DNA from 2 places in the Agromyces sp. GXS1127 genome. Region 2 is predicted to be linked to the other one. Evidence: predicted binding sites of a transcription regulator. Region 2 holds the regulator's gene; the other holds the start of a gene.
What was found. Region 2 encodes LexA, which represses DNA repair genes until DNA is damaged. Its sites were predicted from a motif close to TCGAACANNTGTTCGA; they were not measured.
Positions count from the first base shown of each region.

Region 1: ACQ393_RS17280 (LexA family protein) is a predicted target of LexA. The motif match lies at 4,382-4,397, and genes of this name have one in related genera.

Region 1 covers NZ_JBOCIG010000012.1:22,197-29,947, reverse strand. The annotation lists gene nrdH (glutaredoxin-like protein NrdH) at 1-238, opposite strand, end outside; gene ACQ393_RS17305 (hypothetical protein) at 510-872, opposite strand; gene ACQ393_RS17300 (plasmid mobilization protein) at 1,122-1,520, shown strand; gene ACQ393_RS17295 (relaxase/mobilization nuclease domain-containing protein) at 1,520-3,097, shown strand; gene ACQ393_RS17290 (hypothetical protein) at 3,110-3,898, shown strand; gene ACQ393_RS17285 (hypothetical protein) at 3,944-4,111, opposite strand; gene ACQ393_RS17280 (LexA family protein) at 4,415-4,849, shown strand; gene ACQ393_RS17275 (Y-family DNA polymerase) at 4,881-6,131, shown strand; gene ACQ393_RS17270 (hypothetical protein) at 6,143-6,352, shown strand; gene ACQ393_RS17265 (SOS response-associated peptidase) at 6,390-7,103, shown strand; gene ACQ393_RS17260 (GIY-YIG nuclease family protein) at 7,100-7,537, shown strand.
Region 2 covers NZ_JBOCIG010000003.1:502,671-510,421, forward strand. The annotation lists gene ACQ393_RS07820 (class I SAM-dependent methyltransferase) at 1-315, opposite strand, end outside; gene hflX (GTPase HflX) at 359-1,885, shown strand; gene ACQ393_RS07830 (methylenetetrahydrofolate reductase) at 2,128-3,120, shown strand; gene metE (5-methyltetrahydropteroyltriglutamate--homocysteine S-methyltransferase) at 3,117-5,456, shown strand; gene lexA (transcriptional repressor LexA) at 5,567-6,244, opposite strand; gene ACQ393_RS07845 (LysM peptidoglycan-binding domain-containing protein) at 6,558-6,896, shown strand; gene ACQ393_RS07850 (histidinol-phosphate transaminase) at 6,955-7,751, shown strand, end outside.

The DNA.
Region 1 (7,751 bases), on a different contig from region 2:
CGACGACGGCGTGCCGGGCGGCGAGCTCGTCGATCTTGTCGGGCTGGAACCCCGTCCATTCGTCGTCGCCGGTGACGACCACGGGCGCCTGCAGCTTGCCTCGCCGGCGCAGCTCGTCGAGCGCCTCCGGATCGGCGCTGAGGTCGACCACTTCGTAGTCGATCCCGTGCGCGTCGAGTGCGCGATACGTCGCGTTGCACTGCACGCACGAAGGCTTGGAGTACACCGTCACAGCCATCGTCTCTCCTTCACCAGGCCCCACCATTTCGGAGGGCATCCCATCTGATAAACGGAGTGATTCAGCGGAGCGGAGGTGTGCAACCCCCCACAGCCTCAGTCTTGGTTCTTGGTGCGGAGCACCGTCCCCGGCCACCCATCCCGCACGTTCGGGGTTGCATGCCTCCGAGCCGCTGAAAGAATGCAGTGGTCAGATGGGATGCCCGCACGACTGAGGCCCGTCGAGCAGAGTCTCGACGGGCCTCAGTCGCAAGTACAGCGCGCGTAGCGCGTCACTCTTCGGAGTGCTGCTCCACAGCCTCGGTGCCACGCTTCGCGGACGTGCGCCGACGCGAACGAGGCGCCGCCCTGCCGGGCTCGGGAACCTGTGCCTGGCGCAGCTCCTTCGCCGACCATCCGGCGCCCAGCGCCGCATTCCATGCGCGCTCGTGCTCGGCGACCGCGGAACGGGTCTTGGAACCCCACTCGGCCTCGAAGTCGGCCAATGCCCTCTTGTACTCGGCGTCGATCGCCACGGCCACGTGCGCCGCGTTCGCGACGCGCTCGACGGCCGCCACACGCTCGTCGCTCTTGGCTCGCTCGAGCTCACGAGCGATACGGATTGATTCGGAGAGGTCGGTCGTCGTGTCAGTCATAGCCCCCAGCGTAACGAGCACTTCCGACGCCGACTGGTTCGGCGTTTCGTGTGGGTGCGGCTGCGCCGCGATCCGACGTTGCCGCCTGCCCCTTGCTCCGGCCGGGGCTGAGCCTCAGACGGAGCAAGCTATAGAGTTACCGCTGGTAACTCGCTTGGGATGCTGGACTGAGGCGTCCAGCACCGGCATACTGGCGTATGACGCCCCGCAACTTGCGGGGTCGCTGCGCTAGGCCGAAGGGAGGGCGACGTGACCGACGAGAACGAGCGCCGCCTGTTCGGCCGCACCCGTCGTCGCAACGCGCCGGCGGGGGAGAAGCGCGACATCGTGTACCGCGTGGGCTGCACGCTCGAGGAGTCGACGCAGCTGCGCGCCCGTGCCGTGGTCAGGGGCGTCACGGTGCCTCGACTGCTGTTCGAGGCTGCGATGAACGAGCATGTCGAAACGAGTACTGATCGCAAGGAAGCGATCGCCGAGCTGTTCGCCGTTCGCCGTCTCCTGGCGAACATCGCGAACAACACGAACCAGCTGGCGAAGTTCGCCAATACGGAGTCGACGTTCCCGGCCGACGCGGCCGCCGTCGTCGACGAGTACCGTGCACTCGTTCCCGAGATCCAGGCCGTCGTTCGGAGGCTCGCCGACTCATGATGCCGAACGTGACACGCGGCGACCGCTTCGGCGGTCTGCTCACGTACCTCGCAGGTGAGGGGCGTGCCAACGAGCACACCGAACCTCACCTTGTGAACGGCGACGCGGCGACGTTCACGATGTACGGCGACGGCGAGCTCGATCGTGCAACGGCGCTCGCGATCGCCGCCGACCTCGACGAGCCGCGCACCGCGTTCGGCGTCGAAGTGAACGGCGGCCACGTCTGGCATTGCTCGCTTGCGATCAAGGCCGAGGACGGTCAGCTGAGCGACGAGCAGTGGGCGGCGATCGCTCAAGACTTCGTGGATGAGATGGGCTTCACCGCGACCAGTGGCAAGGCCGACTGTCGATGGGTCGCGGTGCGCCACGGCCTCTCGAAGGCCGGCAACGATCACATCCACATCGCCGTCAACCTCGTGCGCGAAGACGGCACAAAGGCGTCGATTCACAACGACTACTCACGTGCACAGAAGGTCGCCGGTGAGCTCGAGAAGCGGTACGGCCTGACTGTGCTGCGGTCGCGCGGCGCCGGTATCGGAGAGCGCGGCGAGAAGCCCGCCGAGCGCGCCACCGCCGGGCGGATGGGCGCTGCCGAAGTCGCTTCCGTGCGACTTGAACGCGCCGTCCGCGCGGCCGCCGGCGCGTCGCTCGACGAGGGCGAGTTTGTGCGCCGGCTGCACCAGGGCGGCTTCATCGTCCGCCCGCGTTTCGCGAACGGACGCGACGACGTGGTGACCGGCTACAGCGTCGCACTGCGACCCCAGCCGGGCGTCCCGATCGTCTGGTACGGCGGCGGCCGACTCGCACGCGACCTCACCCTCACGCGACTGCGGGAGGGATGGCCCGACAACGTGACGAGCGCGCAACACGCCGTCGACGAGTGGCGGGCGACGTGGCGCAATCCGATGAAGTACACGGCGCAGCACCCGGGCCGCGAGACGCAGGCGCCGACGCCGGATGTGTGGCACGAGCACACTCAGCAGGTCATCGCTCTGCGTGAGCAGCTGCGCAGCATCCCCGTCGACGATCGCGCGACGTGGGCGATCGTGGCGAAGGAGACGAGCGCCGCGTTCGCCGCATGGTCGGAACGGCTCGAGCCAACGCCGGGCCCGCTCGCGGATGCCTCGCGTGCGCTCGCTCGAAGTGCACAGATCCGCGCCCACCAGGTGCGGCCGCGACCGTCCGGCATGGCATCGGCGGCTGGCGCCGCCATGCTGTTCGCGATGGCCGCGAAGGGCGGTCAGGGAACCGCCGCCGAGGCGCTGCTGTTCCGGCAGATCATGAAGACCGCGCAGGCCCTCCACGGCATGTACCAGGCATCGACCGACGCGCTCGAAGCGGCACGCATCCGCGACGTGCTCGGCGCCAAGCTCGACGCCGTGCGCGAGCGCCTGCCGCAACTGCAAGGCGCGATCACGAGCGCACCGGCCGACCCGCGTGCGGCCGAGGCGGCGCGCATCGCACAGGCCGGTCAGACGCCCATGCGGGCGCCCGGCTCGCCCGTGCGTCAGCCGCTCGACCCGCAGCGGCCGCACACCAACGTCACGCCGACCGAACGCGGCGGACACGAGAGATAGAAGGGGGCCGTCATGAGCGACAGCGACGGAATCGAAGAAGCGCTTGAGGGCGCGCTGCGCACCTCACTCGCGGTCGCCGGCAGACTGGGCGAGCAGCTGGCCCGGATGCGTGAAGAAGCACTCCGCCGCGCCGAAGCTCGCAGCCTCCAGGAGGCCCGCGAGCTGCAGGCACGGTTCGACGCCGAGCGCGCCGCGGCGCGTGCCGAGCTCGCGCCCGTGCATGAAGCGTCGTGGTGGGATCGTGCCGGCACGGAGAACATCGCCCGCGCCTACGAGTCGGCCACCACCTGGTCGGAGCACGACGACGAAGCACGACGAGCGAGCGAGCGGATCCGCGACGAGGTGCAGGCTCGTTACGGCGTCGACATCGACCGCACTGGCGCCGACCCGGCCGCCGTGCGCGAGACCCTGGCCCGCGTGGAAGCCGACCGGAACCTCGCCAACTCCGAGCGTTCCCGCGCGGACGAAGAGCGCGCCGAGGCGGCTCGTTTGCTCGAGCACGCCGATCGCGTCGACGCGGCCGCCGACCGCGATCGGGACACCCAGACGTCGCCGGCCGAAGCGGCAGACGCACGCGAGGGCGCCGAGGTCGAATGGGACTCAGCTGAGCGTCGCGACGAGCACGCCGCATCGCTCGACGGCAAGGCAAACGCCGAGGCGATCAACGCCTGGCGACAGGCCGACTCTGACAATGCGAAGCACCCCCGCGAGGCGGTACGTCGCGCCGGCGGGAAGAGCCCGAAGGCGCGCAAGTCGCGCCCGGGCGGCGACCGCGAGAAGCAGCGCGGCCGCAGCCGCTAACGCTGCAGGTCGACTGAGAGAGGGGCAGCATTAGCCGCCCCTCTCTCAGTTCGGGGCGATACCGAGCCACGCGCCGACGAACTCGCCGATGATGCTGGCGCCGGTCGAGCTCGCGAGCCAGGCGACGGCTCGGCCGATCACTCGACGCCGTCGACGGCGGGCAGCGCGACGACGTGGAAGTGCGACGTGCCGGCCGCACTGCTGCCCGGTCATCGTGCCTCCCTTCGTCCGCTGGGCCCACTTCGTACTGCGCCGCTGAAACGGATCTGCCTGATTACTCCAAGTGCGACCTGGCCTGGCTTCGGGACACAACTCGTTGCACCCAGAAGAGGCGGGGTTCGCGGCGGTCTGTCACAGCACCCGATCGCTTTCGGCTCCGTGACGCGTGGATGGGGCAATTAGCCCACCCCGGAAGCGGTCCGGCTGAAGCACGACGGAGCAGCAAAATCAAGTTCGCCGGCGGGGGAGAGGCGTGCCTACAATTCGAACATACGTTCGAAGTAGGCAGGGGGTTCCATGCTCGCTGTCCTAGCGCCGGTCGGGGCCGCTGAGGCGCGGCGCCTGCTCGCACACGCGGCACCCGTCGCCGTGCCGGCCGGGTTCCCGTCGCCGGCGCAGGACTACTACGGCGGGCCCGTCGACCTCAACGAACACCTCATCAAGGATCCGGTCAGCACGTTCATCGTGCGCGTGTCCGGTGACTCGATGATCGGTGCCGGGATCTACGACGGTGACGAGATCCTGGTCGACCGCGCGATCGACCCCCGGCCAGGGCACGTCGTCGTCGCTGTCGTCGACGCCGAGCTCACGCTGAAGCGGCTCGACTCGAGACAGGGCCGGCTCATGCTCTGCGCCGAGAATCCGGCCTACCCGGATATCGAGATTGCCGAGGGCTCGGAGGTCTCGATTTGGGGAGTGGTGACGGCGAACATCCATCACCAACATGTCTAGGCGGGGGCCGCGGCGCATCGCGCTTGTCGACGTGAACAGCTTCTACGTCAGCTGCGAGCGGGTATTCGACCCGCGTCTCGTCGGCCGACCCGGCGTCGTGCTCAGCAACAACGACGGATGCGTCGTCGCCCGCAGCGACGAGGCAAAGGCACTCGGGATCGAGATGGGAACCCCATGGTTCCAGCTCGCCGCCCAAGCGCCGCACTGGGGCCTCTGGCACCGCTCGAGTAACTACGAGCTCTACGGGGACCTGTCGGCGCGCGTGATGCTGCTGCTCGCTCGCTACAGCGCATGGCAGGAGGTCTACTCGATCGACGAGAGCTTCATCGGGCTCGCCGGCGACGTCGACGAGCTCACCGAGCTCGGCCGCCGGATCCGCGCCGAAGTGCGACAGCACATCGGCCTGCCGGTGTGCGTCGGAATCGCGTCGAGCAAGACGCTCGCGAAGGTCGCGAACAAGGGCGCGAAGAAGCACAAGCACCTCGGGGGAGTGGTGCACTGGGACGTCTACCCCGACGAGCAGCAGACCAGGATCCTCGACTCCCTCGAGGTCGACGAGCTCTGGGGCGTCGCCGGCCGCACCAAGAAGCGGCTCGCCGAGCTCGACGTGCACACCGCCCGCGAGCTCCGCGACTCCGACCCCAGGCTCATCCGCAAGAAATGCAGCGTCGTGCTTCAGCGCACCGTCTACGAGCTGCGCGGTACACCGTGCATCCCGTTCGAGTCGGAACGGGCCGCGAAGGACCAGCTGATCTACTCGCGCATGTTTGGCCAGCCGGTTAAGACCGCCTCCGAGATGCGCCAGGCCCTCTCGATCTATGCCCAGCAGGCGAGCCGCCGGCTCCGGAAGCAGGGTTCGGTCGCGAAGCAGCTGCAGGTATTCGCCGCGACGAGCATGCACAGCCCCCGCCCCTACGTGTCGCACCACCGATCGGTGCGACTGCCGGTGCCGGCAGACGACCCGATCACGCTGACCAAGGCGGCGATCGCCGCGCTCGAGCACGAGCTCGTCGACGGCGCCTGGTACGTGCGCGCCGGCCTCGTGCTCATCGACCTCACCCCGAAGGCCAGTCACGCAATGCTCGACCCGTTCGTGCCCGCGTTCGAGCAGCGCAACCTCGGGCAGCTGCTCGACCAGGTGAACCGGGAGCAGGGCAAGGGCATCATCGGTGTCGGCATGGCCGGCCTGAAAGGCGGGCCAGTGTGGAAGATGCGCCGCGAGCAGCTGTCGCCCCGCTACACGACGCACTGGAACGAACTCGCGATCGCCAAAGCGGTCTAAGGTACGGCGAGATGACTGAGTATCCAGCGATGGCGGCGTGGCGGCCCGGCGTGCACGTCCCGCACGAGAGAGTCGACGAGGCACTCGACCTGCTGCAGCGGTTCGACTACGACCGTGCCGCCGGGATCATCACGGCCGCCGAGTGGCCGGCGCGCGCCGAAGAGCTCGCGGCCGAGCTCGCGGCGGTGCTACGCCACACCACCCGGGCCCCGCGCCCATAGACCGTGCGGCGTCGGCGCCGCGGGATAGCCTCGCAGCATGTGCGGTCGGTTCACACTCAATGAGAGGCCCGCGGATCTCGCGGCCGCGATCGGCGCATTCGAAGGCGACTTCACCAACTGGCGGCCGTCCTTCAACATCCCGCCCACCGCGACGATCCCCGTGCTCGTGGAAGCGAAGCTCCCTGAGTCGGAGGCGTTCGGCCGCCGCCTCGAGCCGGCACGGTGGGGACTCGTGCCCGCATGGAGCAAGGAGCTCAAGTTGAAGTTCCCGACCTTCAATGCCCGCTCCGAGGGCATTGCCGAGAAGAACACCTGGCGCGGGCCGCTCAGATCTCACCGCGCGATCGTACCGATGGACGGCTGGTACGAGTGGACGGGGGAGAAGGGCGCCAGGGTGCCGCACTTCATCCACCACCCGGACGGCGAAACGCTTGGCGTCGCCGGCCTTTACTCGTGGTGGCTCGACCGCTCGAAGCCCGCCGACGACGAGACGAGGTGGACGCTGACCGCGACCATCCTCACCTCCGATGCCGTCGACGAGCTCGTGGGCATCCACGACCGTTCCCCGGTGCCGCTTCCGCGCGAGCTGTGGGACTGGTGGCTTGACCCGTCGCTGGTGGGCGACCAGGCGATGGTCGACGAGGCCGTTAAGGCCGCGCTCCCGATCGCCGAACAGCTCGCCGTCTACACCGTGCGCCCGTTCAAGGTCGGGCAGGACGGCCCGGCCCTTATCGAGCCGGCAGAGGCATGAGCGAGCACACGGCCACTCTCTCGGCCGAGTGGCAAGCGCTCCTTGCCGCGCCTGCTGTGAACGTCGCGTCGCTCGCTCGAACGGGCGTACCGATCGAACCGGGCGTCTACCTCTGGCGCCGCGACGGCGAGGTGAGGTACCTCGGAACCGCGTCGTCGCTACGCCGGCGAGTGTGGGGCAGGCACCTCGGCCGCGGCGTTAGTCTCGGCGGATCATCGCTGCGCCGGAACGTGTGCGAGCTTCTGCACGGGATCCCGACGACCGTCACGGGCGGGAAGAACCGCCAGAAGGTGACGCCCGCTCAGGCGGCCGCAATCCGCGACTGGCTCGACGGGTGCACGATCGCCTGGACCGTCTGCAGCTCGGCCGCCGACGCCGCGGCGCTCGAGGGGCGGCTGCTCGACGAGTACCGGCCGCCGCTCAACCGGAAGTAGCCGCGGCAGCGGCTCCCAGCTCTGCAGCTGCGGCTCGGTCGTGAACCACGGCTCGCTGAACTCGATCGGCAGCTTCAGCACCTCACCCATGCGGGCACGCTACGCCGATCGACCGAGGAGCACTGGCGGCGATCCACAGGCGTAGCGTGTGCCCATGGCGATCCCGTTCGCGGTGACGTCGGCGGACGACAACCCAGGTCACGCTACGCCACGG
Region 2 (7,751 bases):
GCGCTGCGCATTGCGGCGGACCAGGTCGAGCGCCCGCTCGTTCACGTCCACCGCCCAGACCGTGGCCTCCGGCGACTCGAGCCCGAGCGTGAGCGCGATCGGACCCCACCCGGCGCCGAGGTCGAGCAGGTGGCCGATCGACGGGGCGTCGGGCACCTCGTCGAGCAGGACGCGCGTGCCGAGGTCGACGTGGTCGGGGCTGAAGACGCCGCCGGCGGTCTGCACCTCGACGTCGCGGCCGGCGAGTCGCACGGGAACGGTCCGGAGCGCCGCCCGGTCGGCGGGCTTGGACGAGAAGTAGTGCTCCTGCGGCATACGGGGAAACCTATCGCAGGCGAACGGAAGTAGGCTGGACAGGATGAACGACGCGGCACCCGAGACCAACGACGACGCGGTCGAGCGCGTGCTGCGCAGCACCGACGCACGAGCCGGCGTGTCCCGGTTCGGTGCGTCCGACGCCGCCTCGATCCAGCGCGCCGGCCTCGCCGGCGCAGCCGAGGACGGCTTCGACGGCGAGCAGTACGACCGTGAGGAGCGTGCGGCCCTCCGTCGTGTCGGCGGGCTCTCGACCGAGCTCGAGGACGTCACCGAGGTCGAGTACCGGCAGCTGCGCCTCGAGAACGTCGTGCTGATCGGCGTGTACCCGCAGGGCTCGCTCGAGGACGCGGAGAACTCGCTGCGCGAGCTCGCGGCCCTCGCCGAGACGGCGGGGGCGCGGGTGCTCGACGGCGTGCTGCAGCGTCGGCCGCACCCCGACCCGAGCACCTACCTCGGCCGCGGCAAGACCGAGGAGCTGCGGCACGTGGTCGCCGCGCTCGGCGCGGACACCGTCGTCGCCGACACCGAGCTCGCCCCGAGCCAGCGGCGCGCGCTGGAGGACGCGGTCAAGGTCAAGGTCATCGACCGCACCGCCGTGATCCTCGACATCTTCAGCCAGCACGCGAAGAGCCGCGAGGGCAAGGCGCAGGTCGAGCTCGCGCAGCTCGAGTACCTCCTCCCGCGCCTGCGCGGCTGGGGCGAGTCGATGTCCCGCCAGGCGGGTGGCCAGGTGGGCGGCGCGGGCGCCGGCATGGGCTCGCGCGGTCCCGGTGAGACGAAGATCGAGCTCGACCGACGCCGCATCCACTCGCGCATGGCGAAGCTCCGTCGGCAGATCGCGGGCATGAAGCCCGCACGTGACGCCAAGCGTGCGAACCGCAAGCGGAACGCGGTGCCGTCGGTGGCGATCGCCGGGTACACGAACGCGGGCAAGTCGAGCCTGCTCAACCGGATCACCGGTGCGGGCGTGCTCGTGGAGAACGCGCTGTTCGCCACGCTCGACGCGACCGTCCGCCGCAACACGACGGCCGACGGCCGCGTCTACACGATCGCCGACACCGTGGGCTTCGTGCGGAACCTGCCGCACCAGCTCGTCGAGGCGTTCCGGTCCACGCTCGAGGAGGTCGGCGACGCCGACCTGATCGTGCACGTCGTCGACGCCGCGCACCCCGACCCCGCCCAGCAGATCGCGACCGTGCGCGACGTCATCGGCGAGGTGGGCGCCCGCGACATCCCCGAGCTGGTGGTCTTCAACAAGGCCGACCTGGTCGCGCCCGAGGACCGGTTGGTCCTGCAGGGCCTCGAGCCGAACGCCGTGTTCGCGTCGGCGCGCACGGGCGAGGGCGTGGCCGAGGTGCTCGCCGCCATCGGCCGCATGCTCCCCGACCCGGCCGTCGAGGTCGACCTGCTCGTGCCGTACGACCGCGGCGACGTCGTCTCCGCCCTCCACGAGGGCGGCCGGGTGCTGTCGACCGAGTACGTCGAGGACGGCACGCGCATCCGGGCGCTCGCGTCGCCCGAGCAGGCCGCGCAGCTCGAGGAGTTCCGCGCGGAGGCGCTGGCGTAGCATCCGCTCGCCCGACCCGCGTCACTCGCCGTCACACCGGTCACTCGTCGTAACACCGGGAGCGGAACCGGTCACCCGAGCGTATCGTCGCACCTGATCGTGGCGAGCGGCCGGATGTCGCCCGCCTGGAGCGACCGCCGAGCCCGGCACCCGCCCGCGAGACCCACCTGCCGTTCCGGCCGGTCGGGCGCGGCGTGCCGTGCACTCGACCACCCCCGGGACTGCTCGCCACCTGGAGCGACATGACCGGAACCCAGCCCGACGGCGCCGCCGCCCGGCCGCGCGTGCCGATCTCGTTCGAGCTGTTCCCGCCGCGGACCGACGCGGCGGCGATCGCGCTCGGCCGCACCATCGACCGGCTCGCCGAGGTCGACCCCGCGTTCATCTCCGTGACCTTCGGCGCGGGCGGATCGAGCCGCGACCGCTCGCTCACCGTGCTCCGGTACATGCTCGAGCACACGGGCGTCGAGCCGATGGCGCACCTCACCTGCGTCGGGTCGAGCCACGCCGAGGCGAACCGGCTCGTGCGGGAGTTCCTCGACGCGGGCGTCACGAGCTTCCTGGCGCTCCGCGGCGACCCGCCGGCCGGTACCGCCGACGCGGAGGACGCGATCGGCGACCTGCACAGCGCCGCGGAGCTCGTGCAGCTCATCCACCGGGTGCAGGAGGAACGCGAGCCGTTCGGGCGGTCGCGCATCCCCGGCATGCCCGGGGTCACGGCCATCCGCGAGCGTCCGCGCCCGGAGCGCGTCGCCGTGGCGGCCTTCCCGAGCGGGCACCCGCGCTCGCGCGGGTCGAACCAGGACGTCGACGTGCTGCTCGCCAAGGAGGTCGCGGGCGCGAACCTCGCGATCACGCAGCTGTTCTGGCATGCCGACGACTACCTGTCGTTCGTGCAGCGCGCCCGGACGGGCGGGGTGACCATCCCGATCCTGCCGGGCATCATGCCCGTCACGACGCCGGCGCGGCTCGCGCGGCTGGAGCAGATCACGGGCGTCCCGGCGCCGGCCGAGCTCGCGATCGACCTCGAGATCGAGCCCGACGCGGACGCCCAGTTCGAACTCGGCGTCGCGCACGCCGCGAAGCTCGTCGCCGACGTCCTCGCGGGCGGCGCCCCCGGACTGCACCTGTACACCTTCAACCGTCACGAGGCCGTCCTCGCCGTCCTGGAACGGCTCGGCCTCGCCAACACCCCCGCCCACGCGGGCACCGAGAGGAACACGAGAGAACGATGACCGCACCCGCCTTCCCCACCGGCACGATCCTCGGCTACCCGCGCATCGGGCGCCGCCGCGAGCTCAAGCACGCCGTCGAGGCGTTCTGGGCCGGCCGGATCGACGCCGCCGAGCTCGAACGCATCGCGGCGGGCCTCCGCGCCGCGACCCGCGAGCGGCTGGCCGAGCTCGGCCTCGGCCGGACGGACTCGGCGATCCCCGAGAGCTTCTCGAACTACGACCAGGTCCTCGACGCGGCCGTGGCCGTGGGCGCGATCCCGACCCGCTTCGAGCGGCTGCTGGGCGCCGACGGACGCCTCGACCTCGCCGGCACCTTCACGGTGGCCCGCGGCGAGGGCGCCGACGCGCCGCTCGAGATGACGAAGTGGTTCGACTCGAACTACCACTACCTCGTGCCGGAGATCGGGCCGGACACCGCGTTCGCCGCGCACGCCGAGGCGCTCGTCGCGCAGGTGCGCGAGGCGCGCGCGGCCGGGTTCGTCACGCGTCCGGTGCTGGTCGGCCCGGTCACGTTCCTCCTGCTGTCGAAGGCGGCGGACGGCGCGCCCGAGGGCTTCCGTCCGCTCGACCGCCTCGCCGACCTCGTCCCGGTCTACCGCGCGATCCTCGGCGAGCTCGCCGAGGCCGGCGCCGAGTGGGTGCAGCTCGACGAGCCGGGACTCGTGAGCGAGAGCCTCGACGAGCCGCGCGATCGCGTGCTCGAGGCGGTCGCGCTCGCCTACGACGCCCTCGGCGCGGCCGAGGCGCGTCCGGCGATCTTCGTCGCCGCCCCGTACGGCGACCTCGGCGACGCCCTGCCTGCGCTCGCGGCCACGCCCGTCGAGGCGGTCGGGTTCGACCTCGTCCGCGGCGACCTGCCGGAGCGGCTCGACCCCGTGACGGAGGAGGCGCTCGCCGCGAAGACGCTCGTCGCGGGCGTCGTCGACGGCCACAACATCTGGCGCGGCGACCTGGAGCAGGCGTTCGCGCGCGCCGAGGCGCTGCGCTCGGTCTCCGGCACGGTCGCCGTGTCGAGTTCGACCTCGCTCCTGCACGTGCCGCACGACGTCGACGACGAGACCGCGCTCGACCCGCGGCTGGTGAGCTGGCTCGCGTTCGCCGACCAGAAGGTCGCCCAGGTCGCGACGCTGGCGCGGGGCGTCACCGAGGGGCGCGACGCCATCGCGACCGACCTCGACGCGGCATCCGCTGCCCTCGCCGATCGCGCGGCCGCGACCGGTGTTCGGGTGCCGGAGGTGCGGGACCGGCTCGCCGCACTCGACGCGGGCGCCTTCGCGCGCGCCGCGTACGACGACCGTGTCGCCGCCCAGGAGGACCTCGCGCTCCCGGCGCTGCCGACCACCACGATCGGCTCGTTCCCGCAGACCGCCGACATCCGTCGCGCCCGCGCTCGCCTCGTGAAGGGCGAGCTGACGGATGCCGCCTACCGCGACCTCATGCGCGAGGAGATCGAGCGGGTCGTCCGCCTGCAGGAGGACCTGGGTCTCGACGTGCTCGTGCACGGCGAGCCCGAGCGCAACGACATGGTGCAGTACTTCGCCGAGCTGCTCGACGGGTTCGCCGTCACGCAGCACGGCTGGGTGCAGTCGTACGGCTCGCGTTGCACGCGTCCGTCGATCCTGTGGGGCGACGTCTCGCGTCCGGCGCCGATGACCGTGGAGTGGTCGGCATACGCGCAGTCGCTCTCGGAGAAGCCCGTCAAGGGCATGCTGACCGGGCCCGTCACCATCCTCGCGTGGTCGTTCGTGCGCGACGACCAGCCCCTCGGCGACACCGCCCGGCAGGTGGCGCTGGCGCTCCGCGACGAGATCGGCGACCTCGAGGCCGCCGGAATCCGGATCATCCAGGTCGACGAGCCGGCGCTCCGCGAGCTGCTGCCGCTGAAGCTCGCCGACCAGCCCGCGTACCTCGACTGGTCGGTCGGCTCGTTCCGCCTCGCCACCGGGGGCGCTGCGCCGGCGACGCAGGTGCACACGCACCTCTGCTACTCGGAGTTCGGCGTCGTGATCGACGCGATCCGCGAGCTCGACGCCGACGTCACCTCGATCGAGGCGGCGCGCAGCCGCATGGAGGTCGTGGCCGACCTGGCCGCGAGCGGCTTCGACCACGGTGTGGGTCCCGGCGTCTACGACATCCACTCGCCGCGCGTGCCGAGCGTCGAGGAGGTGCGCTCGCTCCTCGAGCGCGCTGTCGACGGCGTGCCCGCGGGCCGGCTCTGGGTGAACCCGGACTGCGGCCTGAAGACCCGCGGCTACGACGAGACGGTCGCGTCGCTCGCGAACATCGTCGAGGCGGCGCGCTCGGTGCGCGAGGGGGTCGCGGTCGCGACCGCCTGATCCGACGCACGAGGGCGGATGCCGCGGGGTGAGCCCGCGGCATCCGCCCTCGTCGTCGGCGGGTGTGCTGGGTCGAAGCGGGCCGGCACCGGGGCTCGCCGGCTCGGCGATCAGACGGTGCGGAGCACCGCGACGACCTTGCCGAGCACCTCGGACTCGTCGCCGAGGATCGGCTCGAAGGCCGAGTTGCGGGGGAGCAGCCAGGTGTGGCCGTCGCGCTGGCGGAAGACCTTGACGGTCGCCTCGCCGTCGAGCATGGCCGCGACGATCTCGCCGTTCTCGGCCGTCTTCTGGGATCGGACGACGACCCAGTCGCCGTCGCAGATCGCGGCGTCGATCATGGAGTCGCCGACGACCTTGAGGATGAACAGCTCGCCCTTGCCGACGAGCTGACGGGGGAGCGGGAAGACCTCCTCGACCTGCTGCTCGGCCGTGATCGGCACGCCGGCCGCGATGCGGCCGACCATCGGGACCATGGCGGCGTCGCCGACCGGAGCCGGCTCGACCGACGCCGGGCGCTGCTCGGAGCCGGGCACGTCGATCAGGATCTCGAGTGCGCGCGGGCGATTCGGGTCGCGTCGGAGGTAGCCGGCGAGCTCGAGCTGGTTGAGCTGGTGGGTGACGCTCGAGAGGGACGAGAGGCCGACGGCGTCGCCGATCTCGCGCATGCTCGGCGGGTAGCCGCGGTCGGAGACGGACGCGCGGATGACCTCGAGGATCGCGACCTGCTTCGGGCTCAGCGTCTTGCGCCGACGGGACCGGCCACCCGTGCCTCGTGCCTGGTCGATGTCGATGCTCACGTGCCTCGCCTCTCGTCGGGACCGCCGTGGTCCGGATGTCGGTGGTCGGTGTTCGACTGTCGTCGGACATTCGAAACTGTATCCGTCTCGCACCCGGCCGACAAACATCCGTTCGAGTGTGTCGCGATATCCAGGTCCGGAAATCCCACTTCCGGTGCTTGCAGCGTGGAATGTTCGAAGATATATTCGGAACACAGCTTCGCATCCGGTCCTCCCGGCCGAGGGCCGGATGCGGGGCTGGAGCCTCGGGAGGTGCGGAATGAGTGCAGTGGTGATGGGGGCCGCAGGAGCGGCTCAGACGATGCCCGCGTTCGGATCGTCGACCGTGCGCACGCGCCTCAGGCTCACCCGGCGCGGCCGCGTCGTCCTCACCGGCCTCGCCGCCCTTCCCGTCGCGCTCGGTGTGCTCATCGGGGTGCTCTCGTCGGGCGGTGCCGTCGCCGGTATCGACGACGGGCGGGCCGCGGCCGCGTTCGAGACGATCGAGGTCGGCGCCGGCGACACGCTCTGGGCGATCGCCGAGTCGATCGCCCCGTCGTCCGATCCACGTGACGTGATCTACGAGATCATGCGCCTGAACGGCCTCGACGACGCCGTCGTCCAGCCCGGCCAGGAGCTCGTGCTCCCCGCGACCCGGTGAGCGCGCCCGGTCGCCGCCGCACGCCGACACACGGGGAGCGCGCGGATAGCATTGATCGGTGACGAGTCTCGACGACCTGCCCATCCGTGATGACCTTCGCGGCAAGACCCCGTACGGTGCTCCCCAGAAGGTCGTGCCGGTCGCACTCAACGTCAACGAGAACACGCATCCGATCCCGGAGGACGTGGCGCACGACATCGTCGCCCGGGTCGCCGCCGCCATCATCGGCCTGAACCGCTATCCGGACCGCGAGTTCACGCAGCTGCGGACGGCGCTGGCCCGGTACCTCGGGCACGGCCTCGTTCCCGAGCAGCTCTGGGCGGCCAACGGGTCGAACGAGGTGCTGCAGCACGTGCTGCAGGCGTTCGGCGGTCCCGGGCGCACCGCGCTCGGCTTCGGTCCGACCTACTCGATGTACGGCCTGCTCTCGTCGGGCACGGGCACCGGGTGGATCGCCGCCGACCGCGACGCCGACTTCGAGCTCTCGCCCGAGACCGCGGTCGCCGCGATCGATCGCCACGATCCCGACATCGTGCTGCTCTGCTCGCCGAACAACCCGACGGGCACGCCGCTGTCGCTCGAGACCATCGCCGCGGTGGTCGACGCCGCGCGCGGCGTGGTCGTCGTCGACGAGGCATACCAGGAGTTCGCCGACCCCGGCACGCCGAGCGCGCTGACCCTGCTCGAAGGGCGACCCCGGCTCCTGGTGTCGCGCACCATGAGCAAGGCCTTCGCCTTCGCCGGCGCGCGAGTGGGCTACCTCGCCGCCGACCCGGCGGTCATCGACGCCCTGCGTCTCGTCCGACTGCCGTATCACCTGTCCGCCCTCACGCAGGCGGCCGCGCTCGGCGCCCT